3 regions of the Rothia sp. HMSC08A08 genome follow, and region 3 is predicted to be linked to each of the others. Evidence: riboswitches for the same ligand, from Rfam matches in the RefSeq annotation. Region 3 holds a riboswitch; each other region holds the start of a gene.
The links. Region 3 has a riboswitch for S-adenosylmethionine ahead of HMPREF3164_RS07335 (LLM class flavin-dependent oxidoreductase). Riboswitches for the same ligand answer to the same signal wherever they lie in the genome.
Positions count from the first base shown of each region.

Region 1: linked by a shared signal. The riboswitch ahead of HMPREF3164_RS04350 (bifunctional o-acetylhomoserine/o-acetylserine sulfhydrylase) and the one ahead of HMPREF3164_RS07335 (LLM class flavin-dependent oxidoreductase) in region 3 are both predicted to bind S-adenosylmethionine.
Region 2: linked by a shared signal. The riboswitch ahead of HMPREF3164_RS09970 (nuclease PIN) and the one ahead of HMPREF3164_RS07335 (LLM class flavin-dependent oxidoreductase) in region 3 are both predicted to bind S-adenosylmethionine.

Region 1 covers NZ_KV793063.1:7,063-20,394, reverse strand. Annotated here, with positions in the region: gene HMPREF3164_RS04385 (S9 family peptidase) at 1-731, opposite strand, end outside; gene HMPREF3164_RS04380 (Abi family protein) at 903-1,907, shown strand; gene HMPREF3164_RS04375 (SDR family NAD(P)-dependent oxidoreductase) at 2,209-2,955, shown strand; gene rsgA (ribosome small subunit-dependent GTPase A) at 3,061-4,209, opposite strand; gene HMPREF3164_RS04365 (hypothetical protein) at 4,327-5,121, opposite strand; gene HMPREF3164_RS04360 (ABC transporter permease) at 5,131-5,901, opposite strand; gene HMPREF3164_RS04355 (ABC transporter ATP-binding protein) at 5,898-6,899, opposite strand; SAM riboswitch class IV at 7,480-7,593, shown strand; gene HMPREF3164_RS04350 (bifunctional o-acetylhomoserine/o-acetylserine sulfhydrylase) at 7,703-9,049, shown strand; gene HMPREF3164_RS04345 (homoserine O-acetyltransferase MetX) at 9,134-10,417, shown strand; gene HMPREF3164_RS04340 (MerR family transcriptional regulator) at 10,544-11,359, opposite strand; gene HMPREF3164_RS04335 (alpha/beta hydrolase) at 11,455-12,219, shown strand; gene HMPREF3164_RS04330 (RNA-binding S4 domain-containing protein) at 12,321-12,533, opposite strand; gene HMPREF3164_RS04325 (glycine--tRNA ligase) at 12,777-13,332, shown strand, end outside.
Region 2 covers NZ_KV793081.1:116,481-129,812, reverse strand. Annotated here, with positions in the region: gene HMPREF3164_RS10005 (sensor histidine kinase) at 1-25, shown strand, start outside; gene HMPREF3164_RS10000 (response regulator transcription factor) at 30-635, shown strand; gene HMPREF3164_RS09995 (DEAD/DEAH box helicase) at 688-4,647, opposite strand; gene HMPREF3164_RS09990 (hypothetical protein) at 4,692-4,979, opposite strand; gene HMPREF3164_RS09985 (hypothetical protein) at 5,003-5,329, opposite strand; gene HMPREF3164_RS09980 (hypothetical protein) at 5,352-5,678, opposite strand; gene HMPREF3164_RS09975 (hypothetical protein) at 5,701-6,027, opposite strand; SAM riboswitch class IV at 6,292-6,420, shown strand; gene HMPREF3164_RS09970 (nuclease PIN) at 6,399-6,677, shown strand; gene HMPREF3164_RS09965 (PIN domain-containing protein) at 6,682-7,116, shown strand; gene HMPREF3164_RS09960 (cell division protein PerM) at 7,407-9,482, shown strand; gene HMPREF3164_RS09955 (hypothetical protein) at 9,616-10,098, opposite strand; gene purN (phosphoribosylglycinamide formyltransferase) at 10,298-10,861, shown strand; gene purH (bifunctional phosphoribosylaminoimidazolecarboxamide formyltransferase/IMP cyclohydrolase) at 10,972-12,576, shown strand; gene HMPREF3164_RS09940 (TetR/AcrR family transcriptional regulator) at 12,724-13,293, shown strand.
Region 3 covers NZ_KV793075.1:147,562-153,416, reverse strand. Annotated here, with positions in the region: gene HMPREF3164_RS07345 (hypothetical protein) at 1-625, opposite strand, end outside; gene HMPREF3164_RS07340 (YchJ family protein) at 682-1,119, opposite strand; gene HMPREF3164_RS07335 (LLM class flavin-dependent oxidoreductase) at 1,258-2,685, opposite strand; SAM riboswitch class IV at 2,790-2,899, opposite strand; gene HMPREF3164_RS07330 (zinc-dependent metalloprotease family protein) at 3,127-4,344, opposite strand; gene HMPREF3164_RS07325 (C4-dicarboxylate ABC transporter substrate-binding protein) at 4,678-5,855, opposite strand, start outside.

The DNA of each region.
Region 1 (13,332 bases), on a different contig from region 3:
TCGTAGATCAGATAATCTTCGGTGCCCGCCCCAATATCATGCACATACACGCGGTAAGGCCGCCACGAATCGTCCGGTACAGTGTACACGAGCTGCTGCGCGTGGTTAATGAAGAACGACCCGCCGCTAATATTCGGGATGGTATCGGGCAGGAACTCGCCCGTTTCCAGGTTAAGGAAGCGCTGCTCGTAACGTTCGTCGCCCTTCTCATCAACCGAAATGCTCAGAAGCTTACCGTTACGCGAAGGCTGGAACACGCCGAGTGCGAAGAACTCCATGTCTTTGGCATACTCATTGCAGTCAAGCACCACCGATTCGCCTTCCAGCGGCTCGCCGGGCTTAATAACCGGGGGAGTGTAGCGCACCACCTCGTCGCCCTCATGCAGGGCAGGGTAACGGTAGAAAATCGGGTACTGACCGCCGGGAACCATGCGGCTGTAATACCACCAATCGCCGATGCGATTCGGAACCGTCAAATCTGTGAGCAGGGTGCGGGACTTGATCTCCTCAAAGATGCGCTCGCGTAGAGGCTGCTGGTCCGCTGTGACGGCGGCGGTGTAGTCTGCCTCCGCGTTCAGGTAGTCGAGGACTTCCTGATTTTCTTTGTCGCGCATCCACTCGTAATGGTCAATAAAAGTGTCGCCGTGATACTCACGAATATGCTCAACCTTTTTAGGGACGGGAACGAGGGGAACTTCTTCTGTCTGCGTGGTGTTCGATGCGTCGCTCATGGGGCTCCTTGACTCGGGCTCGACTAGTTGGCGAATGCTTTGTTAGCTTGTTCTCTAGTGTAGCGACTTGAGAGGTAAATTACTGCCCTAGCACGGTTTTTGGGGTGATATTGGGATCAAGAACGTGTAGAATGGAGGCAATCGTTCAGCCCGCCTCGATTTACATTGAGAGTGGGCTGGATCTCTTTTTATATATCAAAGGCGGATACATTGGGAACAATACCTCTAAAGCCACCAATAACGCTTGAGCAGCAGATTGAGCGGTTACGTAAGCGGGGGATGAGCATCGAAGATGATATAGCTCAGCAGTGGCTAAGTAATATCTCTTATTACCGTTTGTCAGCGTATTGGTATCCGAATCGAATTATAACTAAAAATTCTGATGGACAAATATGTAGAGGTGATCTGTTTATGCCCAGAACCTCGTTTGAAGATGTTATAGCTCTTTATGAGGCTGATCGTAAGCTTCGTACGCTTATTCATGATGGTATCGAACGTATTGAAGTAGCTTTACGAGCTCGTATTGGTGAGTTGTTAGTTTCTGAAGGATCACTAAGTTATCGTAATAAGATTATATTTCGGCCTAATTTTAAACATGAAGAATGGCTAGAAACTGCTGATAAACGCGTTTCTCGTGCTATGCGACGTAATGAATCTATTAAGCATTATGCAGATCAATATGGTGGTCAATACCCTTTTTGGGTTCTTGCTGATGTCCTTGATTTTTCTGATATTTCAAAGCTTTATGAAGGGTTGAAAACAACTGATCAATATAAATTGGCGGAAGATTTAGGCGTGAATATTGACCTAAATCTGCTGCCCGCAAATCTGCGGAGGAAAACACTTCGCAGTCATCCACTTGTACGCTGGTTTGAGCAACTATCCATTGTGAGGAATACATGTGCTCATCATGGAAGACTCTGGAATAAGTCTTTTACCCCTGCCTCTACCAATGCTTTGCGTACGGTACATGGGCTTTCTACTTTACCTGACGGGCAAAGTGGACGGATCTATGGCACTCTTGTCCTTATGGCATTTTTGTTGCGAACTATATCCCCTAATTCATCGTGGCAAGGAAAAATTGTTAATCTTCTTGAGGATAAATTTATACCGAATCCAATAGTATCCATGAAAAGCATGGGTTTGCCGAATAGTTGGTCCGGCTCCCTTTTATAGGCCTAATAAGAATTGTTATTCTTTTTAATAACTTGCCCTTTGGAGTTATTTGCAGTGCTAAAACTGTGCTATCAACTAGTTTGAGACAGATATATCCCGCAATAACGATGGTAAACCAGAAGGTTTTTACCGGGGAGCCAATGCCTGTGCTGGACCTAGAAATCTGCAGCGGTGTATCTGTCGACGCCATATCTAGGGATGTGCGCAGTGCCCCTTGATAGACAGCTCAACTTCCATTTCACTATGCTGAAAGGTGATGCTGAACTTTCAGCGTCTTTCACAGCTCATACAAGGAGGAAATATGGCACAGATCGCTCTCGTCACCGGCGCCAGCCGCGGTATTGGTAAGGCGACTGCGGTTCGGCTGGCGCAGCTGGGGTATCACGTGATTGCGCAGCACCGTGCGGAGAACCCGGACTTCAGTGAGGTAGAGGCTGTCGCATCCGAGCGCGGGGTAAAAGTAACACCTGTACAGGCTGATTTCTCAGACCCGCAGTCCGTTTCTGTCTTTCTGGCTCACGTGAAGGATGCGCTGGGTGGGGATACCCTCGACGTTGCTGTGCTCAACGCAGGTGTTGGTACGCAGGGAACCTTCCAGGAGCTCAATGGAGAGGCTCTGCGCAGTCTGCTGCAGATCAATACGGTTGCCCCCTACGAACTTGCTGCCGGGCTGGTGCCGCTTATGAGTGCACCGGGTGGGCGTTATGTTTTCACCGGGTCGGTTTTGACTCGCTACGCGTTCCCCGCGATGACGGGCTATGGTATGAGTAAGATTGCACTGGAATACCTGGTGCGGAATATGGCTGTTGAGCTTGGACCTCAGGGTATTACAGTGAACCTTGTGGCGCCCGGCGTGGTCGATACTGACATTAATGCCGCCTGGCTGCGCGATAATGCGGAGGCAGCCGAATTCGTGAAATCCGGCAATGCGATGAAGAAGGTTACCCAGCCTGAGGATGTAGCAGAAGTAATTGGTCTGCTGACTCAGAATGCATCGCAAACAATTACCGGGCAGATTATTGACGTCTCGATGGGCGATAAGCTCTAAATCCTGACGTCCGCGAGCAGGTAGGATTTGGCCGACCAGGCCGAAAAATCCTACCTGCTCGGGACAAAAGACACCTGCTTGTGGATAGAGAGTAGGAAGAATCGTCTACCTGCTGCGTCCTTTGACACGCATGAGGGTGCGGCGGCCGCTCTTGTTCGCTTTGGTAAATCGACGGTTTTGCTCGCGGTACGCACGCTCATCTGCACGCAGGCGCTGATTTTCAGATTCGCGGCGCATCCGCTGGTAACGGTCGAAGCGCTCGGCATCCAAAAGCCCGGAACCGAGAGCCTCACGCACCGCGCATCCAGGTTCGCTGCGATGCGCACAATCCGTATAGCGGCATTTAGCGGCAAGAACCGAAATATCCGTAAAAGTCTCGTCGATGGCGTGAGGATCAGTTGTCGCTGCCAGTGCACGAACACCTGGCGTATCAATGACCACAGCATGTTTACCCACGAGCATGTGGCGAGAAGTTGTGGTGTGCCTGCCCTTGCCGTCGGAGGCACGAACACCTGAGACAACCTGCGGGATCGTCCCAGGCGCACCGCTAAAATACGTGTCTCCGAGCATCGTATTCACAAGTGTAGATTTTCCTGCACCGCTACGCCCCAGTAAAACTGCCGTTTTGCCGGTTAGGGATGCGTAGAAATCCGCAATACTCGCCGGCGAATCCACACTGACCGCGTGAACTGCATCTACATCGCGGCCTAAGGAGCTGCGGTAGTCCTCAAATGCATCTGCGGAACATAAATCGGTTTTTGTTAGCACTAGAACCGCTTCACACATGCTGGAGCGTGCCAGTGCCACGTACCGTTCGATGCGTCCCACCGAAGGCTCGGGGAATACTGGCTCCACAATGCATAGCGCATCAACATTCGCTGCTACCGGCTGCGCAGTTGAGATGCGCGTAGCACTCGGGCGGTCCAGGTAAGTGCGGCGCGGCAGAATAGCGAGCAGGACGGTGTGGTCTGGGTGCGCGTCAAGCAAAACCCAGTCACCAACGACTGGAAGACTCTCGGTCTCGTCATCATGCGGGGCAGTGGAGAGTGTCACCGAAAACGTACGCAAAGGTACGGCAGAGTCCGGGGCATCCGGGAAAGGAGCACCTATGGCCTCGAACCGGGTGCGGTGGATCGTGCTGACTCGGGCGATCGCGAGTTCGTGAAGATCGAGATTATCAGCGTAGGCGGCGGCTACAGCTTGCCCGTGCCAGAGGGCATCGTAGCCCAAAGACATAAGAGTAAAAGTAGACATTAAAATCCTCAAAATCTTGAGTAGTTACTGCCTCGCGAACAGATAGGATCTGACTGAGCAGGTAGAAAAACCCTACCTGCTCGGGACAAAAACCACCTGCTCGCGAGAAGGGAAAGGTTATAGCAGATTCGTGCGTGCACCCGAGCGGATGCGTCGCGCAGCGGCATGTACTAGGACAAGCCCCGCAAGTGCCCAAAGTACGCAGACTAGCACCTCAGTCACAACTGTTGAATCCACCATTTCAGAAGAGCCGCTCACCAAAGCAATCGTTCGTCCGCCGGGAACCAATGTACACAATGCCGCCAGCCACGCCGGGTATGCATCTACCGGCACGATCACGCCCGCACTGATAGGCAGAAGCGCTCCTAAGATAGTTCCTCCCAGGTATGGGTCGGAAAGATACAACCCCAGCCCAGCGGCGAAAACACCCAGACATACACCTGCCATGAGAGCCAGGGGTAAGAGTGTCACAGAACGCACAAGCATGGACAGGCTGCCTTCAAGGGAACCACCGAAACCGGTATAGGCAGCTGCAACACCCAGGTTCGTGATGCCAGTGATCAGAGCTAAAAGCACGGGCATTGCAGAGACTCCCAGCCAATAAGCCGCATCAAACCGTCGGGCGGTGCACACCTGCTCGAACACTCCCAGCCAGCGGTCGGTCGCCGCGCGCGCCACAACACCGACTGCCACGCTGAGTACCACGCTTGCCAGGGCAGAGGCGCATGCGATCCGCACAGGATCAGGTGCGGAAAGATCGCGTCCTAGTAGAACGCTGAACAGCACGCTCATCCCCGGTACGATCACGAGGGTGCTGAGTGCCGTACCAACTGTGGCGAAGGTGATGGATGAAGACCACCCAACCTTGGCGGTACTGTTCAGACGATAGAGAAAGTTCGTTCGTTTAAACATCGCAGCCTCCTAGATTGCACCCAGAGTGCCATGTACCGTTGCCGCGCGTAGTGCTCGCCTACCCAATAGATATGCCGCGAGCATCCAGAGGGCTGTGACCGCACAGGTTTGCACTACCACGCCCAGAAAGTCACCGAATGAGTTCATAGGCATCTGCCCAAGCAGAACCTTCACGGGTGCCTGAATCGGAATCAGCGTGCCGAGCCCATCAAGCCATGCAGGCGCGGAACTCTCGGTAAAAAGCACCCCGGAAGCCACGAAAACCGGCACAAGCAGCAGCTCCTCATAGGCGATAGCGTTCGGGGTCGCCACAAAGAACCCTGCAATCACGAAGGTCACCGCCAGACACGAGATCCACAGCAGCGAAAGACCCACCAGATAGCGTGCACCCACCTGAGCAAAGTCCGTGAAATCTACCGAGAAGGTGCACAGCGCCCAGAAAACCCAGGCCAATGGCAGGGCGGCAAGCCCAAAAATGGAGGCAGTTGAGACCACCGCTGCGAGCGCCCGCAGCGGGTTCACGGCACCATTGAGCAGATACACGAACGTTCCCCGGTAGCGCTCAAAGTTGAGGATCCCGGCGGCAACGATGCACATATTCCAGGTGCCGATAATGCCTGCGCGAGTCCAGGCGAGGGTCGCATCAACTGGCCAGGCACCAGCGGCGAGCGCCTGCAGGGCCGTCGCCCCAAAGGTGCTCAGCAGCAGTAACTGCAGGAAGTAGGGAACTGTGAGAAATTGGCGCAGGGAAAAGGACATTAGGCGAAGTTGCCGGTTCATCGTTTCAGTCCTTCCGCCATGGCCAGATATGCCTCTTCGAGGGTGGCTGGGCGAGTATACAGCGGTGTGAGCATCTGAACCTCACGCTCAGTGAGAATACGGGTCAGCAGAGCCTCTGCATGTTCGGTCCTGAAGGGGTGCGACCCTTCCGAAACAGAACGTTCATTCCAGTACACGGTGATCTCCCACTCGCTACCGCGCGGGGTCAGCAACACTGTTCCCGCATCGCTCAAAGACCGGGCAAGTTCTTGAAGCACCGTCCCGGCATTCGCACACACACGCCCCACGGTGGTAGCGGAAATCCCGGCATGCGCGGTAATATCCGCTATCGTGCCCGAAACCGCCATGCGACCGGCACCGATGACCGTGACCCGATGCGCTAACTCCTCAATCTCGCCCAGCAGATGGCTCGTGAGTAAAATGGCGGTGCCGTCATCAGCGAGGGCGCGAATTAGCTGGCGAATTGTCAGCGAAATATCTGGGTCAAGCCCATTCGTCGGCTCATCCAAAAGCAGCAGTTTCGGCTCGCCCAGCAGTGCCCGTGCGATGTGCAGACGTTGTTTCATACCGCGGGAAAACTCTTGTACCTTCTTCGCGGCGACATCGGCAAGATCAACCCGTTCCAAAGCGTTTGCCACCTGGGTACGGCGTTTGCGCGCGCTAACCCCGGCAAGGTCGGCAAAGAAGAGAAGATTATCGCGGGCGGATGCTCGCGGATAGAACCCGGTATCCCCGCCGAGCGCAAGCCCTAGGGACGCGCGCGCACGCTGGGGGTGCGCAAGCGCATCCACCCCGTCGATGCGCACAGTTCCGCTCGTGGGAGTCAGCAGTGTTGCGCACATCTGCACAACCGTTGTTTTCCCCGCTCCATTGGGACCGAGCAGAGCATTAATTTCGCCGGAACTTATGCTGAGTGAAACATTATCGACAGCGGTGAAAGCGTGTTCACCCTTGCCAAAGGTGCGGCATAGCTGTGCCGCGTCAAGAATTGTAGACATTGTGATAAAACCTTGCGGTGCTTAGTCACCCGAAGCCTCTTGAGCATGGTGTTCGCACGCCTGCAATACGTGGGGCGGGTGAGATGAATAGTCGTGAGAGAGGCACTTCTTAGTGCCTGAATAATCCCAAGTCACCGACTGCAGATGCGGAAGGTATAACAATAAAACCCTCAGAACTTTGGTGTCCCAAGCGCTCACTATGCGCTCATGAAATGTATCGAACCAAAGCAGGGTTATTTCTGAAATTTTTAGAGCCCACCATCTGGGCGGGCATTCCGCGAGCCGGTGCGACTTTAGCGGGAGGTCATACCTCATCACTCCTAGATTCAAGGTTTCAATCAGTGTAGCATGGCTCACGATTGCCTACACTGATGGTAATTTAGCGACGGCTAACGGCAGATCACATGGCTTTAGCGGTTCGGGTACAACATAGGCACGGTCACAAGCGCATAAGTATTGGTGTTTCTCCCAAACAATAGGCTGTCGTGAAAACAGTTCATAAAACGTCATCTTTGCAACAATGCGCCGAAAACACGCATCCCGCTTGACCATGTGCGCTTCCTATGAAACTCTAGATGCAGGTCATGAGAGCCAGTGATAAGCCCCAGCTAGCTGGCCGGCAACCCTCCTCCGCGGTGGGGTGCCCTGGGTGAGGACCAGGCGTTGAACACAAAGTACAACGCAAGCGCGGGACCGATGTGCCCGATTCTGGTACATCGTTTTTTCGTTTGCAGAGAAGAAAGCCTAAGAGCTCTGTACCGAAATCGGCATGCGGCCCCCTGAACTATTACAAGGAGCTTCGCATGAGCAACACTACAGTCCCGACTCCCGCCAACCCCGCCGGTTGGAAATTTGAAACCCGCCAGATTCACGCGGGGCAGGCACCGGATGCTGCAACGGGAGCTCGGGCGTTACCTATCTACCAGACCACCTCGTTCGTTTTCGAGAACGCAGAACAGGCCGCTAACCGTTTTGCTCTCACAGAGCTTGGGCCTATCTATACCCGTCTGAACAACCCCACCCAAGAGGTTATCGAAAACCGCATCGCATCCCTTGAAGGGGGAGTGGGCGCGCTTTTGCTGGCCTCAGGCCAAGCGGCTATTACCTATGCGATTCTCAACATTGCGGGTGCGGGCGACCATATCGTGGCTTCCCCCTCGATCTACGGAGGAACCTACAATCTACTGAAATATACGCTTGCCGACCTCGGCGTTGAAACTACGTTTGTTGAGAACCCGGACGACCTGCAGCAATGGCGCGATGCGGTTCGCCCCAACACGAAACTCTTCTACGGAGAAACCGTACCTAACCCCCGGAACGATGTGCTCGACATCGAGCCTATCGCCCAGATCGCCCACGACAATGGCGTTCCCCTAATCGTCGATAACACTGTTCCCACTCCTTACCTTGTGCGCCCCATCGAATTTGGTGCGGATGTGGTAATCCATTCCGCCACGAAATATCTGGGTGGGCACGGCACCTCAATTGGCGGTGTTATCGTGGACTCCGGGAATTTCGACTATGGTGCCAATCCCGAAAAGTTCCCCAAGTTCAACGAGCCGGCACCTGGCTACCATGGTCTAGTTTATGCCCGTGACTTAGGCAAAGACTCCGCCTTCGGTGCTAACCTTTCCTATATTCTCAAGGCGCGAGTATCGCTTCTGCGCGACACCGGGGCGGCGATCTCTCCAACCAACGCCTTCAACATTGGTATCGGTCTGGAGACTCTTTCCCTGCGCATCGAACGCCATATCGAGAACGCGACCAAGGTTGCAAACTGGTTGGAGGAGCATCCGCTGGTCGATCAGGTGATCTGGGCCGGTCTGCCTTCATCGCCCTGGTACGAGCGAGCCCAGAAGTACCTGCCGAAGGGGCCGGGCGCCGTCATAGGATTTACCCTTAAAGACGCCGACCTGGAACAGACCCGTACCTTTGTGGACGCCCTGCAGCTGCACTCCAATGTGGCGAATATCGGCGATGTGCGTTCGCTTGTTATTCACCCTGCATCCACCACCCACTCGCAGCTTTCTGAAGAAGAGCTAGAGGCAATCGGTGTGAGCAAAAACTTTGTGCGCCTCTCTGTAGGTATCGAAAATATTGACGATATTATTGCAGATCTTGAACTGGGCTTTGCGACTCTGAACGCCTAACCTGCACCGCCGCGACCGGGCTGCACAGTAAGTGCCCGGTCGCGGTATCGGCCATTACCAACTACCGGTTACCCAGGAGAAAACATGACGGAAAATACCGTACACGCCACCTATCTGTCGCAGCTGCAGTATCCCAGCGCTCAGGGGTACCTGCGGCAGATGGCGATTGGTGATTTCACCCTCGAAAACGGTACCGTGCTTCCACAGGTGAACATTGGCTACGAGACGTGGGGGACTCTTAACGAAGCTGGGGACAACGCGATTCTTATTCTGCATGCCCTTACCGGCGACACCCATGTCTCGCGAGGGATTCCCACATCGGATATGCCTGCACCCAGTATCCGTGCGGTCGAAAGTGATGGTTGGTGGGAAGGTATTGTGGGGCCGGGCGCGGTGGTCGATACCACCAAATATTTTGTGATAGCCCCCAATATCCTGGGCGGATGCTACGGCTCAACCGGCCCGGCAAGCATCGTACCCGAGGGATACCCGGGCGCCGGAAAACCCTGGGGGTCACGCTTCCCTCACGTCACTATTCGCGACTCGGTACGAGCCGAAGCCGAACTTATCGCCCGGTTGGGGATTAAGAGTTTTCACCACGTCATCGGCGGATCGCTCGGCGGAGCACGCGCTATCGAATGGGCGGCAACCTTCCCCGAGCTGGTACGCGGATGCGCGGTCATCGCCGCCGGCCCCGCCGCCACTGCCGAACAGATTTCCTGGGCGCACACCCAGAACCTCGCCATCCGTGCTGATGCCAATTTTGCTTCCGGCGACTATTACGGGGGAGCGGCACCCACAGCCGGGCTCGCGCTGGCGAGGCGCATAGCCCATACCACCTACCGCAGCCCAGCAGAGTTGGAGCACCGCTTTGGGCGGCAGGCAAACCGCGGAGAATCCACCGACGGCGGGTCCATCGGTGAGAACCGCGGACGATATGCGGTCGAAAGCTACCTGGACCACCATGGCGATAAGCTCGTTGAGCGTTTCGATGCCAATAGTTACCTTGCCGTGAACGAGGCGCTGATTTCACACGATGTTGCACGCGGGCGCGGCAGCCTCTCGCATGCGCTTGCGCTCAGCGATTGTAAGTGGACTATCGCCGCCGTAAGCACCGATCGCCTGTTTTTCCCGCACGAATCGTACCGTCTGGCGGAGGCGCTGCCGGTTCCCGTAAAGGTCGATATTATCGAATCCGACCACGGACATGACGGTTTCTTAGTCGAATCCCGCCAGTTGGAGGCGATTCTCGCTAAGGCTCTCGGAGTCCCGGTTCCCGAGCGAGAGCGTGCTGTCGATGAAGAAAAATCCTTTCAAGATATAGCTGCTCTTTTCGGTTCGCCTCTTGAAACACAAAAACAGAACTAGCTTTCGTTTTTTTATATATCTGAACATAGAAACCGTACATAAAAGCCTTGTGAGGACTATATTTCGGCGTGAAATAAGTCCCCACAAGGCTTTGTGTACGGTACCGATATTTGTGAATGGACGAGGTTAGCACCAGGTCACATTCTCGGGGTCAAGGCCGTGGGCGCGGGCATTCTCGTAGATGATGTCCCGCAGCCAGACAGCCAGTCCCGCAGCGAGCTTCTCGTAGTGCTCGTTGAAACGGGCGTCCTCAACATAACCGCGTGCCAGAATTGCGTGCTTGGCGGGGGTTACCTCGAAGAAGAAAAGTGAGGCGCGGTGCCGCTCGGCAAGCGCATTCGCTTCCTCACTGCCCGGCTGCACGCCACGAGTGAAAGCCTCGACGAGGGCTTGCTCAACTGCGTCAAGCTCCTGCTTGCCCTTCACCCAGTCGGTGCGGCTCATGGCCGCAGTACGGCGTTGGTATTCAGCCCAATCGTCGGTGTGCCCGTAACGTTCCTGCGCTTCTTGCTCACGTGCGGGGCTGAACCCGTCTCCCATAATTTCTGCTTTTTCTGCAGCGGTGAGCTGTTCGTTCTTAGGTGCCATTGCATCCTCCAAAAGTTGATCTAGTGTTGTTAGCATGCGCTCATAGGCGGCCATTTTGCGCTGGAGCATATCTCGCTGGGCGAGTAGATGCTCGGTGCTGTTCGCTTCGTCCTGCAGTACGCTGCGAATGGTTTCAAGGCTCATGCCAATGGCGCGATACCCCATAATGACGGTGATGCGCTCAAGATCGGCATCGCTGTAGTAGCGGTATCCGTTGAGCTCATCGTGCGCGGGGCTGATCAGACCCCGCTGTTCCCAGTGGTGAAGCGTGCGCACGGTCAGCCCGTGCAGGGATGCAGCCTCTCCTACGGTGTACTCGTGCTGCCCGCCATCTGGTGTAGTGTTCGCGTCCATGTTTTTACTGTAGATCCTGACGTTGGGTGAGGGTCAAGCCTTGAGCGGAAATCTATTTCGGTTGTTTATGGCAGGCTCCTCGGTAAGATGAAGATATGAGTGAAAATACGTACATTGTCGAATATTCCCGACCCGAGGAGGAACGCGCCGGAACCCACTTGGTGCTTCTGCTGCACGGGTACGGTTCGCATGAGAAGGACCTGCTGTCACTGGCTGAACATCTGCCGCAGGAGGGTATCACCTATGCTGGGATGCGCGCCCCGCAGCCGGTAGGAACTCAGTTTTCGGCGGACACAACCGGTGCCCACATTCCCGCCGAGGCCACAGGTTACCAGTGGTACCCACTGGATCAACAGCTCAATGCGGATGTGCGGACCATAGAACAGGCCAGCGACTACGTGCTGGAGTGGGTCGAGCAGCAAGAACCACACTACGCTTCAGTCTCGCTGGTGGGGTTCTCGCAAGGCATGGCGGTGGCAACTTCTATGGTGCGGCATCGCCCAGGAAAATTTGCTGCACTGGTGGGGCTCTCCGGATACGCGGTCGAATCGGACTCTCCTTATTTCAAGGATGACGAGCTCAAAGCCACCGAGCTACCCGTTTTCTACGGCAGGGACCAGGAAGACCCTATTATTCCGCAGCCCTTCGTGGATTACACCTACGAGTGGATTCGTGCGTACACCGACGGCATCAAAGTTCTGTATGCGGGCGCCGGGCACGGGGTAAGTGCCCTGGAAATACGGCACGTAGGCGAGTTCATCGACGTGAAGGTACTGGGAAACGCGCCCCGAATCCGTGCCGAAAAAGTTGCGGATGCAGCGGGTAATGCTGGGGCATCAGAGCAAGGGTCAGCTGACTAAAAGGACCTGAATAACGCATCTTGGGTTGTGTAACGCACCTTCCGGCGGTGCGTTACACAACCCAAGATACGTTATTGGGGGGAGGAGGAAGGATAGAAAACCTAGTCCTGAGCCACCTGCGCACTTACCCCATTGAAGCTCACCGTATCGCCCGGATGCAGCTGCTTGCCCCGCGCCTCCTCAATATGCCCATTGACCTTCACCAGCCCATGCTGGATCACCTCGCGCGCCTGTGCACCGTCTTCGACCAGATTAGCCAGCTTCAAAAACTGTCCCAGACGAATCATTTCGTCACGAATATAGATTTTCTCCATGTCACCAGTGTATCGGCGGGAGGGCGCCATGTGCGGCAGTCATACTAACCCGCCACGTGTTCCTCATATACACGCTCTAACTTAAACACTGTCTACCGTTGCCCAGAAACTACAGGTAACGCAGGCATGCAATGATACTCTAGTATCTTGTACTTGTGACCGTATATCCCGGCGCTTACCGCGCGCGGAAGAACACTGAACTCACGCACGCCACAGCCGGTGGCGGGGCATAAAGGAGTAAACATGGCAGAAAAGTCCACTCTCGACAACGTTATTGCGCTCGCTAAGCGCCGCGGCTTCGTCTTCCAGGCGGGTGAAATCTACGGCGGTTCCCGCTCCGCATGGGATTACGGTCCCCTCGGCGTGGAACTGAAAGAAAATATCCGTCAGCAGTGGTGGCAGCGTTTCGTGCGTTCACGCGCAGACATGGTCGGGCTGGACTCTTCGGTAATCCTGCCGCGCCCGGTGTGGGAAGCATCCGGGCACGTGGCAACCTTTATGGATCCGCTGGTGGAATGCCTCTCGTGCCACAGGCGCCAGCGCCAAGACCACCTGATCGAAGCCTTTGAGGCTAAAAAGGGGCGTGCGCCCGAAAATATGGGCGAGGTTGTCTGCCCGAACTGCGGCACACGCGGCGAATGGACCGAGCCGCAGAACTTCTCAGGGCTGCTGAAAACCTACCTGGGACCTGTCGATAACGAGGAAGGGCTGCATTTTCTGCGCCCCGAAACCGCGCAGGGCATCTTCGTAAACTTCAACAATGTGGTGACCGCAGCCCGCAAACGTCCGCCCTTCGGTA
Region 2 (13,332 bases), on a different contig from region 3:
TAACATCATTACTGGAGGGGCATAAAATTATGATTACTGTTCTTATAGCTGATGATCAGACGATGTTCGGCAGCGCGCTCGCCAGTCTTATTGATGAAGAAGAAGATTTGGAAATTGTGTGTGTTTGTCGAGATGGACAGGAAGCCCTGGATAGTATTGTCACATATATTCCAAATGTAGCGCTTCTTGATATTGAAATGCCAAAACTTAACGGTCTAGATGTTCTTGATGAAGTTCAGAAGCAAGGCATAAACACGAAAATAGCTATTCTGACAACTTTTCAATCTCCTGGTTACGTTCGTCGTGCTCTTGAAAGCGGTGCTTGTGCTTTTATAACAAAAGATCAAGATGCTGAAGAAGTATCAAACATTATTCGGGATATACATTCTGGGAAGGTAGTGGTTGATTCTGCACTGCTTCTTAGTGGTGCTACGCTGCCAGCTAATCCACTCAAACCCAGACATCAGGATGTTCTGAAACTGACTATGGAAGGAAAAACCGTCAATCAAATTGCACGGGAACTATACCTTTCTCACGGTACTGTGAAGAATTACCTATCTGAAGCCATTCAACTTCTTCACTGTACTTCACGTGTAGAGGCTGCTCATACGGCGCGTACTAACGGCTGGATTTGACCTGACGTATAAGGCGGCGATGGGCGTATAAAGAGCCTTCTTAGCAGGGGAGTTAGGAATCAGTCGGGGTGAAAAGCTCACGAATCTGTTCCGCATCCACCCGGGACGAGGCGAAGGAGCCGTCGTTGACGACCGCATCAAACAGCGCCGCTTTCGATGCCTTCAAATCCATGACCTTCTCTTCAATGGTGCCCTCAGCCACCAGTCGGTACACGTGCACATCGCGTTCCTGCCCCAGCCTGTGGATGCGGTCCACCGCCTGCTGTTCAGCCGCCGGGTTCCACCACGGGTCCATGATGAAACAGTGATCTGCCTCCGTCAGGTTCAGTCCGAACCCGCCCGCCTTGAGCGAAATCAGGAACACCGGCGCCGCACCCTCGGCGAAATCTTTCAAAACCTGCGGGCGGTTGCGGGTTGTGCCGTCCAAGTACAGGTAGTCGATGCCTTCAGCCTGCAGCCGTTCAGCAATTGTGCGCAGATACCCCGTGAACTGGCTGAACACCAGCACCCGGTGCCCGTCGCCTAAGAGCGAGGGCAGATGCTCCACCAAATATTCGAGCTTGGCGGAAGCCACCCCGGCGTATTCGTCCGGGTCGATAAGCGTGGCGTCAAGCGCTAGACGCCGCAGAAGCGTGAGCGACTGAAAAATCGTGAACCGGTTCTTATCCATATCATCTAAAAGCCCGAGCACCTTCTGCCGCTCGCGCTGCAGATGCATATCGTAAATATGCCGATGCGCCGCTGTGAGCGGCACGTTCACCCGCACATCGTTCTTTTCGGGAAGATCGGCGGCGACCACATCCTTCGTACGGCGCAGCATCAGAGGGCGAACCCGGCGGCGTAATTTTTCGATAACCTGCGGGTCCTCACTAGACTCGGCGGGGCGCGCATATAGGTCGCGGAACATGCGCGCTGACGGGAACAAGCCATCCGCCACAATCGCCAAGAGCGCCCAAAGCTCCATGAGGTTGTTCTCCATTGGGGTGCCCGTGATGGCGAGTTTTACCTGCGCGTTTAGGGCACGCGCCACCTTCCATGCGCGAGTTTTCGTGTTCTTCACGAACTGCGCCTCATCCAAAATCAACGCACCCCACCCTGCACGCGGAGGAGCATCATCCTCTGTGTTTTCGGGAACGTGGTTACCGAATTCGATGTATCCATCCTCGTCGAGACGGAACAGCGCATAGCTCGTGAGCACCAGATGCGCACCCTGTACCAGCTCGGCGATGCTCGTGCCGCTTTTGCTCGTAGACTCGGTGATAGTCACCACCTTCGCACCCGGCACGAATCGTGCAGCCTCTTGCGCCCAGTTACCCACCACGGATGTTGGCGCAACCACGAGGAAAGGTGCAAACTCGGTGTGATCGGCGCGTTGCTCATGCTCGGCGATCGCTTGGGCAAGCAGAGCGAGCACCTGCACGGTTTTGCCCAAGCCCATATCGTCGGCAAGAATCCCGCCCAGCCGGTGCTGCCTCAAGAACGCGAGCCAGCGGAAACCCTCAAGCTGATAAGGCCGCAGAACTGCGGTAAGACCCGGGGGAGAGGGCAGGTGATTCGCTGAAAATACGCCGGAAGAAACAGATAAAGAATCGGAATGTTCGTTCTCTAAAACTTCTTCGGAACCGGCAGTCTCCCCCGCACGGTCGGCGGCCTCCACGAGGGCGAGCAGACTCTTAACCTGGGCATCCCAAGAAGCCACGGTTTCCACACTCGAAGCGAGCGATTCCAGCTCAGAGAACAGCCCCGCCTGATGCCGGTTAATACGCAGCTCACCGCCGGTTTCGTTGAGCGTGCGGGCCTCCTCAATAAGGGTTCTCAGCGCCGAAAACTCCGGGCGATTGAGTGAAAAATAGGTGCCGTTACCCAGCAAAATACGATCCTGATTCCGATCGAGCGCCTCAAAAACCTGGGCGAAAGGCACAGTCCAGTTATTGACCTTAATAGCGATACCCAGCCCGAACCAGTCACGCGAATTACCCTCGGTCACCTTGACCTCAATCATGGCGTCGGTCGCCTCGGTAAACTCTGGTACGGAACCGAGCAGCCGCACGCGAACCCCGGGAATACGCCGCAAGGCGGGCAGCACATGAGCGAGAATATCGCGGGTTTCCCACCCCTGAGAACGGCGTTCCCCGAACCCGCCTGCCAATACCGGGTTGGATGCAGTCGCCGACCGTACCGCGCGCAGCACCCGCGCCTCAAAACGTTCGTCGCGTTCTGTGCCCAAGCCCAGCGCCGGCAGGCGGCGAACCCCCGAGTCTGTGCCTTCTTCATCGAGTGGGTTCTTCGGGTACTCCCAATACCAATTCAGGAGCGCATCGTGCGAAATCTCATCATCAAAATGCGCTTCAAACACCAAATAGGGCGAACGAACCTTCGGCAGTGCTAAAGCCGGGTCTGGGGTAAGGAACGGGACGGCCCGCGTGAGGGTGGGCAAGAACTCGCGGTGAAAAGCCTCGCGCTCGCTCGCCGGAATACGCATTTCGCCGCGAGATACCAATGATTCTGCGGTTGCATCTAAGGGCTCGGCAAGCGGAATAAACGCCAGATTAAGACCCTCCGGCAGGTCCGGAATAGTCGGTGTCGCTGTGTTTTCGAGTGAAAGTTCGGGAATAAGCCCGACCGTCTGTGTTTCAGAATTTTCGTTTTCGCCCGCGCTCTCCTCTGCCTGTTCCTGCGAAGATTGAGCCTGAAAAACATCGCGATGCGGCGCGTCTAAGGCGCCTTTGCGCGTGCTCTTCCAATGCACCCGATGCGCCTGTTCCTCGTAAATACGCTGCACAAGAGAACCGAGCGCAAAAAATCCTGAGCGCGGCGAGCCGATGGGGTGGCAGTGCGCGGCATCAAACCAGAGCTGCCGCACCCGGTTATCTTCGCGGGTTTCCCATCCCAAGGCGGCATGAAGAGCCAGGTCAGGAGCGGAATCTTCACTCACGGCAGCCTCTGCGTTCTGTCGGGATTCGGCCTCAACGGCTCCGGCATGTACCCTCACCTGGGCGGGCGGCAGAACCGCCGTAGTCACCTCAAACCCTTCGAGAAGAATCGGCAGGCCAATCTGCTCTGCGCGCGCCAGAACATCCCACAGCAGCGTGGAGTTCGTGGCGGTGAGCGAAATCCAGTCCCGATGCGAAGAGTACATATTCTGCCACGGGCGTGCGATAGCGTATATTTCGGCGAAGAACCGTTCGTGCTCGGGGTACACCTCGTGACGACCGACCGGCCCACCCACGCTGGATGCGAAGGTCTCCCAGCTGAGCCCACCCTTGATCCAGCGCCCGGTTTTGGACTGCATCAGCGGCCGCGCCAGCAAATTGATAGGCGGGGTTGCACCGGGAATATTGCGCCCGCGCGCATATGAACCCGAGATACTGAAGGAAAGATCGAGCGCCCCCGGAACCCGTGCCGAATCAATACCGGATGCTTCGCCCCGGGCAGCGAGAACCTGTGCCATATCGCGCCGCCACACCGAAATTTTCGAGGGCGAAGAATGCGTATTCTCGTGGTCGTTCAGGGGGAGAGGCTCGGGGTCGGTGGTGAGCGAGCTTGCCGAACGAATCGCCCCCGATGCGCGCAACGCCGCCAGGGGATCGTCAGCTGCCTCCGCAACCTGTCGCACGGTATCCTCTGGGCTCTCCGGGTTCATAGACTGGCGGACGCGGTCGCCGGGCGCATTGTCGAGAGCCTTCCGCGCGGTCTTGGCACGGTCGAGTGCGGTGAGCATGAGAGCGACGGCGTGCTTGCAGTCGGCGGCGACCGGGCATGTGCATCGTGCGTTGAAAAGATTGGAATCGGCGTCAGAACCCGGGAAGAAGCGAATATCTACCTCATAGGGAATAGGGGTGCTCCCATTCACCAGACCTTCCAGCGTGTTTTCGTCTTCGTCGTAGGTGTAGCGCACCACTTCACGCTGACGGGCATAAGCAAGCCCGCGCTGGTATGCCTTATGCCCCGCCTGCCGAATAATCTGCGCAACGGTGACGGGGATATCGGGGAAAGGGTTTGGCGTGCTCACCGTTCCATTATCTCAAGGGTGTCAAAGAAGCGCGCGGTAATTCGTTATGAGGTCTGTCCAAGATGCGCTGAGCGTTTTTTACGTGCATTTTTGATGACTATTGTGAAGAACATAATAAAAGTGATGATGGTGGTCAGGAAGCCAACGCATAAGACGCTCACGGCAAGGGTAGCGGCTGCCTGTGTGAGAGGACTCGACCCCTTGGGCTGGACGCCCCTCCACTCGAGGGCATGGTACTCAACGACTGCTCCCCAGCCGGCTAGGATGAACAATCCAATACCGAGAATGAGGAGTAGTGCAGCTATTGCCCCGACCATACGTGCAGTTTTCATGCTTTCCCCTTGAGTAACTGACTTTATGGATTCATCTGGTCCCGTTCTTTTGCCAAGGGTGTTTTATTCTGCTCAGCATGCTTGTTGTGTGCCTTGCGTGCCTTCTTGGTCGCCGTTGTGAAGAGCAGAATAAAGGTGATAATGCCGGTGAGGAAACCAATGCCTAGGAACCATAGGCTCAGATTATTAGTCGCCATGACGAGCGGACTTGCTCCTGCGGGATCGACACCCCTCCATTCGAAGGCGTGGTATTCCACGAGTGAACCCCAGCCGGCTAGGATGAGCAATCCAAACCCGATAACCAGAAGTACTGCGGCTACTGCTCCAACGGTGTATATAGCTTTTTTCATGGGCGCTCCTTAGATGCTGGCTCTATGAATTAATCTGATTCTGGTCTTCTGCTGAGGGTGTTTTATTCTGTTCAAGATGCTTGTTGTGTGTCTTGCGTGCCTTCTTGGGCGTCGTGGTGAAGAGCAGAATAAAGGCGAAGAGCCCGGCGAGTAAACTGGTGCCTAAGAAGCAGTAGCTGAGGTTAGCGGTTGCTTTGGTCAATGGACTCTTCATGGTAGGTTGAACACCCCTCCACTCGAAGGCGTGGTACTCCACAAGAGCGCCCCATTGCATGAGGATATACAGAAAGATTCCTATGGTGAGGAGTGCTATGGCCAGTCCACCAATAGCGTATATAACTAGTTTCATAAGTGCTCCTTAGATACTGGCTCTATGAATCAACCTGGTTCTGACCATCTTTCAGTAGGTCTTGAGCCTGTTTAGGATACTTTTTGTGCGTCTTGCGGGAGTTCCTGATCGCCGTGGTGAAGAACGGAATCAAGGCGATAAAGCCAGTAAGAAAGCCGGTGCCTAAGAACCAGTAGCTGAGGTTGCCGGTTGCTCGCGTTAGGGGACTTGCTCCTTTATGCTGCACGCTCCTCCATTCGAGGGCATGATACTCTACGAGTGAGCCCCAACCGGCCAGGATGAACAAGCCAAACCCAATGATCAGAAAAATTGCGGCCACTATCCCCATGATCTGTACAGTCTTTTTCACAGTTATCACTCTTTCTTTCCGGAAGCGTAAAGTGGGCGTGACATGGTGATATATCAGAGGCAAGATAAATTTCTGTACATTACCCAGTGTGCCGTGATTTTTCTCGAATGTGTAGACCTGCTCTGAAGGCCCAAAACTTCACACTACGCCGCCATGAGGCGGCTATATACAGGTATGCATTCATAATCGCGTTATGTAAATCACAAGGATTTGACAGGTTCGGGCGTTTACAGATTCCTGAAAGCTGTTGTAACCTGGATTCAGCTTCAAGAGTTTCGACTGATAAGCTCCGACTATGGTCGAACGCCAACCCCATGTTCACGGGTGGCTCGGATGACGAAGCGGTTTGTATTCGCCGCCTCAGGTGGCACTTGGTACAGGCAAGAGCAACGCGAAAGGAACGCGCATTCGGCGCATGGTTGTCAATGTACAACAGCTCTTCATCTACAGCATCCCCCCTTACTCCTGCACGCTCTTATCAGGAAAATCTGCGTGCCGCATCCGTACCCGCACGCGGCGGTTACCAGGCAGTAAGTATTCAGGACTACGCACGTATTTCTTCTAAGCGCGACGAATTCCTCAATTTTCTGCTTCTTCCCAACCCCGAGGGTATTCCCGCCGTCGAATATGCCGGTCTGCGCGTAGCATAGGGGTATGAGCGCCTCAGGACTGCTTCTCGACTCGGATGTTCTCGCCGAGATCCGCAAAGCCACACCAGATCCCAAAGTTGTTGCCTTTCTGCGCCGCCGCGCCTATAAACACCTCTACATTTCGGTGCTGAGTGTGGGCGAGCTCAAAGGACTCTACCCCTACCCAGAGACCGACCGATGGATTGCCGAACTTCTCGACAGATTCGCCGACCACATCATTAACGTGGATGCGCGCGTAAGCCTCGAATGGGCGGGACGCAGCGCCCCGCGCGGCACCCACAGTCACGGGCGTAAAGATGCCGAGCCCCTGCCCACTGCCGCCCTCGAAGGTCTGATGGCGGCGAGCGCCCAAGCTCACGACCTCGAAATCGTTTCTTCAAAGGCTGAGGTGTACCGGTCCTGGGGCGTGCCCGCGGTGAATCCGTGGATTGAAGACTAATCTTCCGCACAGTATTTTCACCGTAAGCACCGGGGGAGTACCTGCGTGTTCGAGAAAGCCGTGAGAAATGCTCGGCACAGTTAGCTGTATGCGCTGTCGCGGCGGTGAGAGCGCATCAGTAACGTTCGTGTAACCCCTATGTTCACGGTGAGCGGTTAACGAAGGTTAGCCGCCATTTAACCGGAACTATTTCCCCGAAAGCCCAGCAGGCTCACACGCGCTGACAGGTTTCATGGCATGATGGAAGAACGATGAAAAGTAGCTCTTCTACATCCCGGTATTCTGCCCCTATGCCACTCTGGCTGCAGGGCATCGTTGAATTAGTTTTTACCGCCGCGCTTTCTTTCGGGCTTGTGCTCGTTCTGCTCATGGCGGTGTGGTTTACCAACGGTTTTAACCGCATGGATTTTCCCGCACTCGCAACTCTTGCCTCCCACCTGTGGCTGCTCATGCACGGTGTGCCGCTGAATATTCCGAATGCTTTCGGCATTATTCTGCCGCACGGCATGCTCACACTGGTACCCATGGGGCTGAGCATTATTCCGGTGCTCTTATGCTTTAGGTCTGGGCGAAAACTGGCGCGCGCATCCTATGAGGGGGAATTCTTCAAGCCCGTACTATTAGGGTGCGCTGCCTACGGTATTTTTGCTGCCGTCGCCTTTGCGTGGGCGAGTACCGAACGGCATCTGCTGGGTATTGTTGGTGCGGCGTTGATTCCGCAGATAGTGGTGCTGGTCGGGTTGATCTGGGGCGGCTACTATGAATCGCGTTCGCTCGCCCGTATGGTGGGCGTGAACACCGCCGAACAGATTTCGCAGATGAGCCAGTACTCGCGATGGGCGAGCTCCTATGTGTGGTCGATTGTGCGTGCCTCCATGGTGGCGATTTTCTCGCTCATTATGGGCGGTGCTCTGGTGCTGGTGGTTGCCATGATGATGCGTTGGTCGCAAATCGCAACAATTTACCAGGAACTTCACGCCGGGCCGGTGGGGGCGCTCGCCGTGACCCTGCTGCAGCTTGGTTACCTTCCGAACTTGGTGATCTACGCGATGTCGTGGACTACCGGCGCCGGGTTTGCGTTCGGCGTGGATACACATGTGGGTTGGTCGCAGACGACGATGGGCGATCTTCCGCTCTTTCCGGTGCTGGGTGCTATCCCTGAGAGCCTGGGCTGGATAGGGTATGCGGGTCTGGCGGTTTCGCTGGGCGCCGGAGCCGTTGCCGGTTGGTGGTTCTTGCGTGAAGGTGAAGACCACGTGGAGGAGTGGATCACCATGAAGGTACGTTACCGGGTGATTGCGCTGCCGCTTTCTTCGCTCGTGTTGGGTTCGCTGGTGGGTGTGCTCTGCGGCGTGTGGGCTTATATTTTGGGTTGGATTTCCAGCGGATCGTTGGGTGTGGGGCGTTTTACCGAGGTAGGCGCATCGCCCGCAGCTTTCGCCGTGGCGACCGCAATAACCCTGGGTGCGGGTACCGCGTTGGGTAACCTGCTGTGCCATGTGCTTCTTCCCGACAGCAGTCGTGAGCTGCCGCGTTTTGCCGATGAACGTCCCAATCTGGGCAGTCGCATGAGCGAGATGCTGCAGCAGCGTCGCGCGGCGCGGGCAGAGCGTGAACAGCTCAGGAACGATGAGCAGGAACGCGAGGCACAAGAACGTGAAGAGCAGGCGCGTGAGCGGGCTCAGCAGCGGCGCGAACGAGTCAAACAGGTGCACGCCCGCCGTGCAGAACTCAATAAATTTGCTGAGCAAGAAGAAGCACAGCGAGCGCATAGTTTAGGTATCAAAACGGAGCAAGAATCCTTGCGTGAGGATAGTTCTGCCGAAGCTGCAGACTCGAAGGATGCGGCATCTGACGAACAAACCATCGAGCTGTCGGGAGCGGATGAACCCACCGTGGAACTTGATACCTCTGAGAAATCCGGTGGGGGTACCGAGGACGCGCCGCGCACGGTCAAGCCCGGTAAGCGTGAGAAAGCCCCGGGGAAGCCGGTCTTTAACCGCGTTCCGCGCCCCGAAACCTCGGGTAATGGCGGTGATACTAAGGTCGAGCGGGAAACACGAGAGCAGAGCGCTCGTACAGGGGAGTCTGGGCCGCAGAAAGCCCCTTCGTCAGTGGAGTTTCACGAGTCCGGGTATAAACGTTTTGGTGTGCCGCGCCCGGTTGCCGCATCGCCCGCATCCGATCAGGAGAATACGGAAGGTTCGGCGCAGTCTCACGAGACTACCGTTCAGGAGAAGCGTCAGCTCACGCCCACTCAGGCGATGGCTGTTATCTTCGGAGCCTCTGAGCCGACCAAGGACGAATCTTCGGAGGAAGGGCCCTCCACGGGGCAGGATTCCTCGCATAAGAAGAGGAAGAAATAACTTTCGCGCCCTATATGGTGATATATCGGGAACACCTAGAGGGCTGGGAGCACAGCGGAATATAGCAATTGTGCCGAGTGAATCCTTAAGATTCACTCGGCACAATTATTTGAAAAGCTCCCCCAAGAAGAAATTAAGGAGCAGGTTCGCCAATCGACACAGAAGTATTGGCGCGCACTGTACGGTCGAAGGACTCTTGACACTGCTTCACATCGGTATCCGTCAGGGCGTGGGAGTAACATTGCCGATAGTTTTGCGCATCCGGGTTCAACGCCATGACAAGCCCCGAAAGAAGCGTCCACCCCGCAAAAAGAAGGCTTAGTCCAGCGGCAACGTAGAGAATCCACGGTCCCCGCCCTTGGGCATTGCGCACTATCGCCATAATGGTCAGCCCAATCCCCAGAAGTACCAAGACAAAAAGCAGAAGAAACAGGGGGAAGGGACTCAGCAAGAAGGGGGTTCCCGATAGGGTCAGCATAGAACCCGCAAGCAACAGCCATAAACTGCGCATCAGCTTGCGGCGGCGCTCCTTAGGGGTGAGCTGCGGACGCTTCGGCGCAGGCGGTATCGGCTGCTGCGGCGGCACTTGGGGGTAAGACGGGGGCATATTTGACATAGGTTAAGGGTACCTCCCTGCGGCGGTCTGCGGGCATGAGAATCACCGTGAAACCCTGAAAATCTAGACTGGGCGAGGGCCGCCAGCTTATCGTTTCGGAATTGGCTTAACTACAAGAATTTCTGGTGCGGTGCCCGTGGCATAGGTGCTACCCAGCCGCTATGTGATGCGATAAACTATTGCTGTGCGAATTGTGATAATGGTCTCCGGGTCCGGTACTAACCTGCAAGCTATTCTCGACTCCGTAAAGGCTGGCGAGCTGAACGCAGAGATCGCCGCCGTAGGCGCAGATAAGCCCTGCACCGGTCTTGATCGAGCCGCCGCAGCCGGGGTTGAAACCTTTCTGATCGAACCGGCAGACTATGCTGACCGCGAGCAATGGAACCGCGCTCTCGAAGAGAAAATCGCCTCCTACACCCCCGATTACGTTGTATTCGCCGGGTTCATGCGCATTGTGGATGCGCAGCTGGTCGCCCGCTTCGAGAACCGGATTATCAACACTCACCCCGCGTTGCTGCCCTCATTCCCCGGGGCACACGGTGTGCGGGATGCGCTCGCCCACGGCGTTAAAATCACCGGGTTGACGGTTCATTTCGTGGATTCCGGGGTCGATACCGGCACGATTATCGCCCAGGCCGCGGTGCCCGTCGAGGACGGTGACACCGAAGAAAGCCTGCATGAGCGCATCAAGGTGCAAGAACGTCAGCTCTTGGTGCGGATCCTCGCAGAATTTGCTGCCCTCCCCAAAACTCAAAACCCCTAGAACTTCCTGCCCGCACGGCGCCGCATCCTGGTGCATGCGGGCAGTATCAATACCCCGCCACGGGGTACCACCCATTCACCGAGCAAGAAGCAACGGAGTAATTAGTGTCTATGAAGAAGCTCGATCGTCTGCCCCTGCGCCGCGCCCTCATTTCCGTGTACGACAAGACTAATCTGGCGGAGTTCGCCCGCGGTCTGCACGAGGCAGGCGTGAAGCTGGTGTCTACCGGTTCGACCGCATCCACGATCGCCGCCGCCGGTGTGCCCGTCACAGAAGTTACCGAGGTTACCGAGTTCCCCGAGTGCCTGGAAGGCCGCGTGAAGACCCTGCACCCGCGCATCCACGCCGGTATTTTGGCCGACCGCCGCAAGCAGGAGCATATCGACACCCTTAACGAACTCGACGTTGAGCCCTTCGACCTGGTGGTCGTGAACCTATACCCCTTCGCAGAGACCGTGGCATCCGGTGCTGACCAAGACGCTATTATCGAGAAAATTGATATCGGCGGTCCCTCAATGGTGCGTGCCGCCGCGAAGAATCACGATGCGGTCGCTGTCGTGGTAGACCCCAAAGACTACGAACGGACCGTGACCGCCGCCCAGGATGGCGGGTTTTCCCTGGAGGAGCGTCGCCGTCTGGCCGCCGGTGCCTTCGCCCATACCGCCGCTTACGATACCGCCGTCGCTACCTGGACCGCCGCGCAGTTCCAGCAGGATGAAGACGCTAACTTCTGGCCCCCGTACGCTGGTTTGGGCTTTGAACGCAGCGAGACCCTGCGTTACGGCGAGAATCCGCATCAGCGCGCGGCTCTGTATGTGGATCCCGCAGCAGCCCCCGGTATCGCCCAGGCTGAGCAGATTCACGGCAAGGCGATGAGCTACAACAACTATGTGGATGCCGATGCCGCCCTGCGCGCAGCCTACGATTTTGATGAGCCTGCGGTCGCCATCATCAAGCACAACAACCCCTGCGGTATTGCAATTGCAAGCCCTAATGTCGCAGATCCAATTGCCGATGCGTACGCTAAGGCTCATGCTTGCGATCCGCTGTCCGCCTATGGCAGCGTGATCGCGGCAAACCGCCCGGTCACCAAGGATATGGCGCAGGCCGTTAAAGATATTTTCACCGAGGTTATTGTGGCGCCCGGATACGAGCCGGAAGCCCTCGAAATCCTGGAAACCAAGAAAAATCTCCGCCTGCTGGTGCTTCCCGAGGGATTCGGGCGTGAGACTATCGAGTACCGCTCGATTTCTGGCGGTGCGCTCTTCCAGGAAGCCGACCGCCTTAACGCCGAGGGTGATAACCCGCAGAATTGGCAGCTGGTCGCCGGTGAACCTGCCGACGAAGCCACTCTGCGCGATCTTGAATTCGCGTGGCGTGCCCTGCGTGCCCCCAAATCGAACGCGATTATGCTCGCCCATAATGGTGCCGCCGTGGGTATCGGCATGGGGCAGGTTAACCGCGTGGATTCGTGCAAACTCTCGGTTGAACGCGCCAATACACTCGGCGGAGAAGGCCACGAGCGTGCCCGCGGTGCGGTTGCCGCATCCGACGCTTTCTTCCCCTTCGCGGACGGCCTGCAGGTTCTTCTCGACGCCGGTATCCGTGCGGTCGTGCACCCCGGCGGCTCGATCCGTGATGACGAAGTTATTCAGGCCGCGAAGGATGCGGGCGTCACCATGTACCTGACTGGAACCCGCCACTTCTTCCACTAAATTCCGGCATTGTCTCAACAATCGAATGCGCCAGCCAGGTAGGCTGATGCACGGTGAATATTGCCAACCCAATCCGGCTGCAAAAGTTATGGTGTGCACGGGTTGGGTTGGCACGCATACGGGGTAAATATTCGATAGGATTAAGACGTGCCTAAAGTCAGTGAAGAATACAAAAAGAACAGGCGTATACAGATTATCGATGTCGCCCGTGAATGCTTTATTAAAGGCGGGTATCAAAAGACCTCGATGAACGAGATTATTGCCGCCACCGGGCTCTCCGCAGGAGCTATCTACAACCACTTTTCCTCGAAAGAAGAGATCATGGTAGAGGCCGCACGCCTTGACATGGCTCCCTTCGAGAAAGTGCGTGCGGATTCTCCATGGGATTATGTTCTGGGGTTCTTGAAGATTCTTGATACGGCAAAAACCCGCCGCTTTCTGCTCGCCACCTGGGGCGAGGCTGTCTCAATGCCCGCTATCAACGCCGTAGTGGGGGAGCAAATGCATCAACTGCGCGCCATGGCAATGGAACGTTACCGTGCCTGGGGCGAACGCGAACTCGATGTAACCGCTGAAGAGCTTGAGCAGTGGCTTAATGTCATGGGCGCGGCGGTGCTTTCGGTGCTTAGCGGGTATGTGGTGCAGACTCAGCTTCTCGGAAAAGAAAACCGTGAAGCCTATTTCGCATATGCAACCGCTATTTTGACTCAGGAATAACCCGGTGTATATGCGCCGCCTGCGCGCGTCTGCCTCCTT
Region 3 (5,855 bases):
GTCCTTTCACCAGACGTTCCGCTTCCCGCTCGCTTCTCGGGTCTTTGGAAACTAGGAGGTCAACCGCAACGTGCAAGGGGCGAATCTTAGGCAACTCTTTGACTGCGCGAAGAATAACGTTGGCATCCTGTGCCGGAACTTCACGCAGTGCGTAGATAAATTTCAGGGATTCGAGATTGTGGGGAGTCACATATGCTTCTACGGTAGCCCCGTAAATTTCCGAATATTCGTGGCTGACACCCGTAAGCGCTAATGTTCGTTCGTCCATCAAGTCATGCAGGTCAGCAGAAGGCACAGCATAGAATTGAAGTTTCGCATCTGCACGCACTGCATACTGTCTAAGAGCTTCTACCCCACGTTCGGAGAGGTTATGTGCACGTTCTTTGGCACGGCGGCGTGCATCGGGGGTAAGGGATGCACTGTTACCGTCAAGATAGGCGGCAAGTTGATTGAAGGATGACATCGAGATTTTGCGCCCATGTGCGGAGTGATGCTCGTGCGGGTTATCTGAAACCATCCACCGCCCGGCGATTTTTTGTCCACTCAAAGATCCTCGTTCAAGGCGTGCACGCACGCTTCGGGGGCTCACCCCGGCGTGCTGGGCATATTCCGCGACTGACATCATGGCAAAAACATACCATAAGAGGAATATTTCTGCCATGCTACCCGATCGGGAGGAACTTAGCTGACCTCGCCGTCTAGGTAGTACCAGGTGCCGTGCACTTTCTCGAAGCGAGATTTTTCGTGCATGGCACCTTTCACACGTTCTTCGGCGGGCGTACCGGGAACTGAACGGTAGTACGCCGCGAACTCGACCGTGCCCGCCGCATCGAAGGGACCGCCCGAAGAGCCCAGAATATCCAGCCGGTACCAGCGCAGCGTTTCATCCAGCATTAACTCGGCGGGGCGCGTATGCGGGTGCCAGCTCGCCAGCAGGTAGGGCGCATCGTGCAGGGCGAAGGCGGTGAACCGCGAGCGCATCAGAGCCAGCGGTGTGGGCGCGCCCAAGGTTCCGGATGCGGCAAACTCGCCCAGGTACCGCCCGCAGCAGGCACCGTATACCTCGCCGCTTGTGCAGGGGCAGCGGGTTTGAGGATCATACAGGGTTGTTTCGCTCATGCACCCCATTTTAAACGTGCGTAAAAAAAGAGCCTTTATTCGAATAAAGCGGCATTTTTAATGCTTTATTCAAATAAAGGCTCTTTTTATCATCCCAGGAGGGGAGATTTTACAACCAAGCGTGCAGGAGCAGCGGGTTTAGTTGGCGATAGCGCGTGCCGGGGTGTCTGCTGTGGAGGGCTTACCCACGTATGCGCCGCGGTACTTCGCGGCCGGGTGGGAGTCTGCAACCTTAGTCTGTCCCTTGCCGAACAGGCTTTCGCGCAGGGTCTCACCTTCGTAGGAGGTGCGGTAGCGTCCACGCTTTTGCAGCTCGGGAACCACGAACTCGATGAAGTCCTCGAAGGAGCCGGGTGAAACGTGGTATGCCAGGTTAATACCGTCCAGTCCGCCTTCATCAATCCAGCGTTCGAGCTCGTCAGCCACCTGCTGCGGGTCGCCCACAATAACCTCGCCCATACCGCCGATAGTGCAGTGCTCGGCAATATCCTTACGCGTCCACTGCTTATCCTTGGCCTGCAGGGTGAAGGGGGTGAGGAAGGACTGAATCGACTCGGTTTTCACATAGTTGAGTACCTCGTCCTCGTCGAACTGGGAAAGATCCACACCGGACCAGCCGCCGATAATGGCCTGCGAAGATTCCAGGTTCACGTACTTGCGGTACTCTTCGTACTTTGCCTTCGCCTTCTCTTCGGTTTCGTCCACAATGATGGAGAGCATCGCGAAAACCTTGATTTCGTCGCGGCCGCGGCCGTTCTCTTCGGCGCGGTCACGGATACGGTCGGTAATAATGCGGGTCAAATCGGGGCGCAGCGCACCGATAAACACAACTTCGGCATGCTTGCCCGAGAACTTCTGCCCGCGGCTGGATGCGCCCGCCTGGAAAATCACGGGGGTACGCTGGGGGCTGGGCTCGGTCAGACCCGCACCAGGCACGCTGAAGTACTTGCCCTTGTGCTGAATCGGGTGCACCTTGGCGGGGTCGGCGTAGATACCCTTCTCGCGGTCTTTGACGACCGCGCCGTCTTCCCAGGAGCCTTCCCAGAGCTTGTAGCAGACATCCAGGAACTCTTCGGCGAGTTCGTATCGGGTGTCGTGCTCAATCTGGGTTTCGAGGCCCTGACATTCGGCGGCGGAAGGCAGGTATGAGGTCACCACGTTAAAGCCCACACGTCCGTTAGTGAGGTGGTCGAGAGAAGCGTACTTGCGGGCAAGCGTGTAAGGCTGCTCGTAGGTGACGGCTGAGGTCACGCCGAAGCCCAAGTGCTCGGTTACGGCGGCCATTGCGGAAATCTGCATGAACGGATCGTTCACGGGCACCTGCGCGCCGCCTTCGATAGCTGGCGCAGCGGAGTTCTTGTAAATATCGTAGATGCCCACAACATCGGCTAGGAATACGCCGTCGAAGAGGCCCTTCTCAAGGATCTGTGCCAGGTCAGTCCAGTATTTGATGGTGTTGTACTCGGTAGCGCGGGAGCGGGGGTGGCGCCAGAGGTCGAAGCTCTGGTGACCCACACAGGTCATGTCGAATGCGTTAACTGCGATGCGCTTCTTCTGCTCAGCCATCTACGTATCCTTTCGCGAATGTTAGGGTGTTCCTGCACCCCGCGCGCCGCCTCCTTATAGGTGGTGACCTTCTTGGTGTTCCAAGTCGTGCAGGTGGCGCATTCGCGCCGTACTTGCTTCGTGTCCCTTGAAGCCAGATCATCATCTGGAGCACCCCGCTACGGGAGAGGGTTGCCGCCCGGCTAGCCAGAGCTTTACACCGGGACTCATAATCCTTGATTTTGAGTGTATAAGGGGTGTCGTGGTTGGTGCGATATTATGACGAATATTAATGTTTGTGACTGTCGCCCGTAATATTAAGGGCCGCGTACGTCGCCCAGCGGACAGCAGTGTTCTTTCGATTGCAACGGCAAAATTCGGGAGCAATAGTTTGCAGCGGGAGCGTGTTTAACGCTCCCGCTGCAATTCTTCGCTCCCATTTTAGGAAAAGCGTCGAATTATTTAGGAAATGAGGTCCATTTTGCGGGCATCATCCGCAGTGATGGGGTTTATTTCCACCTTGGGCTCAGGGATAGTCTCGTCAGCACCTCGTCCAAACACAACTGCAAAGCTCAGTTTTTTCAGGTCACTTGGTGCCGTCAGCCAGCCTTTCATTCCGTCATGGTTAAGATCAAGAGCATAGATTCCATGGTCGATTTCGCCATTACCGTTGAGATCGACAGGTCCATCTGCTGGTCTCAGTACGGCCTCTGAATTGGGCCGATACATGTACCCACGCGCTTGGGGACCAAAGCCTTTGCGTTCGTCCAAGGCCCATTCTTTAAGGGTCGGCATATCTTGCTGCAGGTATCCGAAATATTTGGTTCCATCCGCCTTGGGCACACCGGTAAGCTGATAGTTGTAATTCATAACGCTGAAGTACTGTGGTTTACCTTTTTCGCCTTTCTCATCGGCATCACCACCGTGCTGCAGGCCGAGGTTATGCCCCAGCTCGTGAATAAAAGTACCCACGCGAATATCGCTCATATTACCTTTATCGTTATTCCAGTGTGTCTTTCCTACAGTCACCATGAAATTAAGATCTCCCAATTGTCCCAATCCTGATGAACCGCTCTCCCCAGTTTGTTGTTGCACATAGTAGTCGCCCCAAACCATATAGTGAAAGAGCCCTTCACGATACTGGTTAATATGAGAAGCTTTAAACTTGGCCCAGTTCCCATCTCTGTCACTTATATCGTCGCTGAGCACTTGCCACTTGACCTGTTCGCCTCCTCCCAAGTTATACTTAGGGCCTCGGGCGGCACCGGCATCCAAGTGCAGATTGATACCCGTTCTGCCGTCGGGATTGCTGATATTTATATCCGCGAAAGATTGCACGATTCGATCCAGCTCTTCCTCACTGGCAAGCTCACCGGGCATATAATCCATCTCGACAAAAATGTCCTTATGGTTGGGATCCGCGCCCATCTTAGGGAAATCGATCTCTGGTATGCCATCGTTGTTGATATCGTACCCGTCTCTTTCCAGCTCGTCGGGAATATGATCGCCGTCGCGATCACCCGAGTTGGGGTTCTGAACGGGATCTATATTCCGGTTCTGCGCGGGTGCAGGCTGAGCGGGCTTCGCCTCCACCGCAGAAACGGGCAGAGAATTCAGAGGAATGACAAGCACCAGGCTGACAAACGCCAGCATCAGGCGCACTATAGTACGTAATTTCATGAGAGATATTCCTTGTGTCGTTGTGTTGAGTGAGAGGGAATCTTACATAGAGAGTGAAGTGAGTGGTATTCATCGGCGAGAACCTGCGATGTTGCGGGCTCTCGGATGCGAATACATCTTGGGCGGCGTCACGATGCCGTTTGAGCAAGAGAGTGGTATATGAACGGTTGTGCGGGGTAAAGCCCGGGAGCGAAGAGGCGCAGCGAGGGCGTGTTTCATCTGGCTCGTTGCCTCGCCAGCTTCAGAACGTTATGTATGTCCTCGCACGCTCGGAATAACATCCCTCAGCAGCTACACCTCTTCGCCCCCGTTTTGGGAAGAACGCCGAATGATTTAGGGAATAAGGCCCAGGTTGCGGGCGTCATCCGCAGTGACCGGGTTTTCTTCCGCTTCAGGCTGAGCCACAGGACCGCCAGCTCCAGCCTGAGTAGGCGTCATATCAAAGTTGAGCTTCTTCAGATCACTGAGAGCAGTTAGCTCATTTAGTATCCCGTCGCCATTGAGATCTACCGAGACCGGAGAATTATCAATAACGCCGTTCCGGTTGAAATCGATGGGTTGATTTGCGGGTTGAGTAACGTCTTTCCCATTTTTATCTTTGTGCGTATACAGGTATTCGCCCGCTTGGGGGCCAAAGCCGTCGCGCTCATTCAGTGCCCATTCGTTAAGGGTCGGCATATCCTGCTGCAGGTATCCGAAGTATCGGGTTCCGTCCGCCTTGGGAATGCCAGTGAGCTGATAGTTGTAATTCATCACGCTGTAGTACTGAGGCTTGCCGTTGAATTCGTCAGTACCGCCGTGCTTCAGGTTGAGGTTGTGCCCCAGCTCGTGGATAAAAGTGCCCACGCGAACATCGCTGTTGGCTCCTTCCCAATAGGTTTTTCCAACGGTCACCATGAAGCCGGGGGCACCTAGAAGCCCTACTCCTGATGAGTTTCGATTTCCGGTTTCATTATCCACATAGTAATCGCCCCAGATCATGTAGTCGAAACCGCTGTTGTAGCGGGCAGAATCAAAATTACGAGCCCTGATATTTGCCAATTCCCCAGAAGACTTCATATTGTTGGTAAGCACTTGGTGCGGAACCTGGTTGCCGCCTCCCAAGTTATACTTGGCACTCCGGGCAGAACCTGCATCTAGGTGAAGATTAACGCCTGCCCTGCCATCAGGGTTAGTAACATTCAAGTCAGCAAAAGACTGCACGATACGGTCCAGCTCTTCCTCACTGGCAAGCTCGCCAGGCATATAGTCCATCTCAACGAATACATCTTTGTGGTAGGGATTTGCACCCATTTTCTTGTAATCGACTTCAGGTCTACCATCACCATCAGCATCGTATCCGTTGATTTCCACGCTGTCGGAAAGCCCATCACCGTCAGTATCAGGTGAAGTCACCTTCGGGGCGACACCCGGGTTACCAGGGGCGACTGGCAACGTGTCTGCCGAGGCGGGCAGAGAATTCAGTGGGACAAGAAACACCAGGCTGACGAATGCCAGCATCAGGCGCGCTA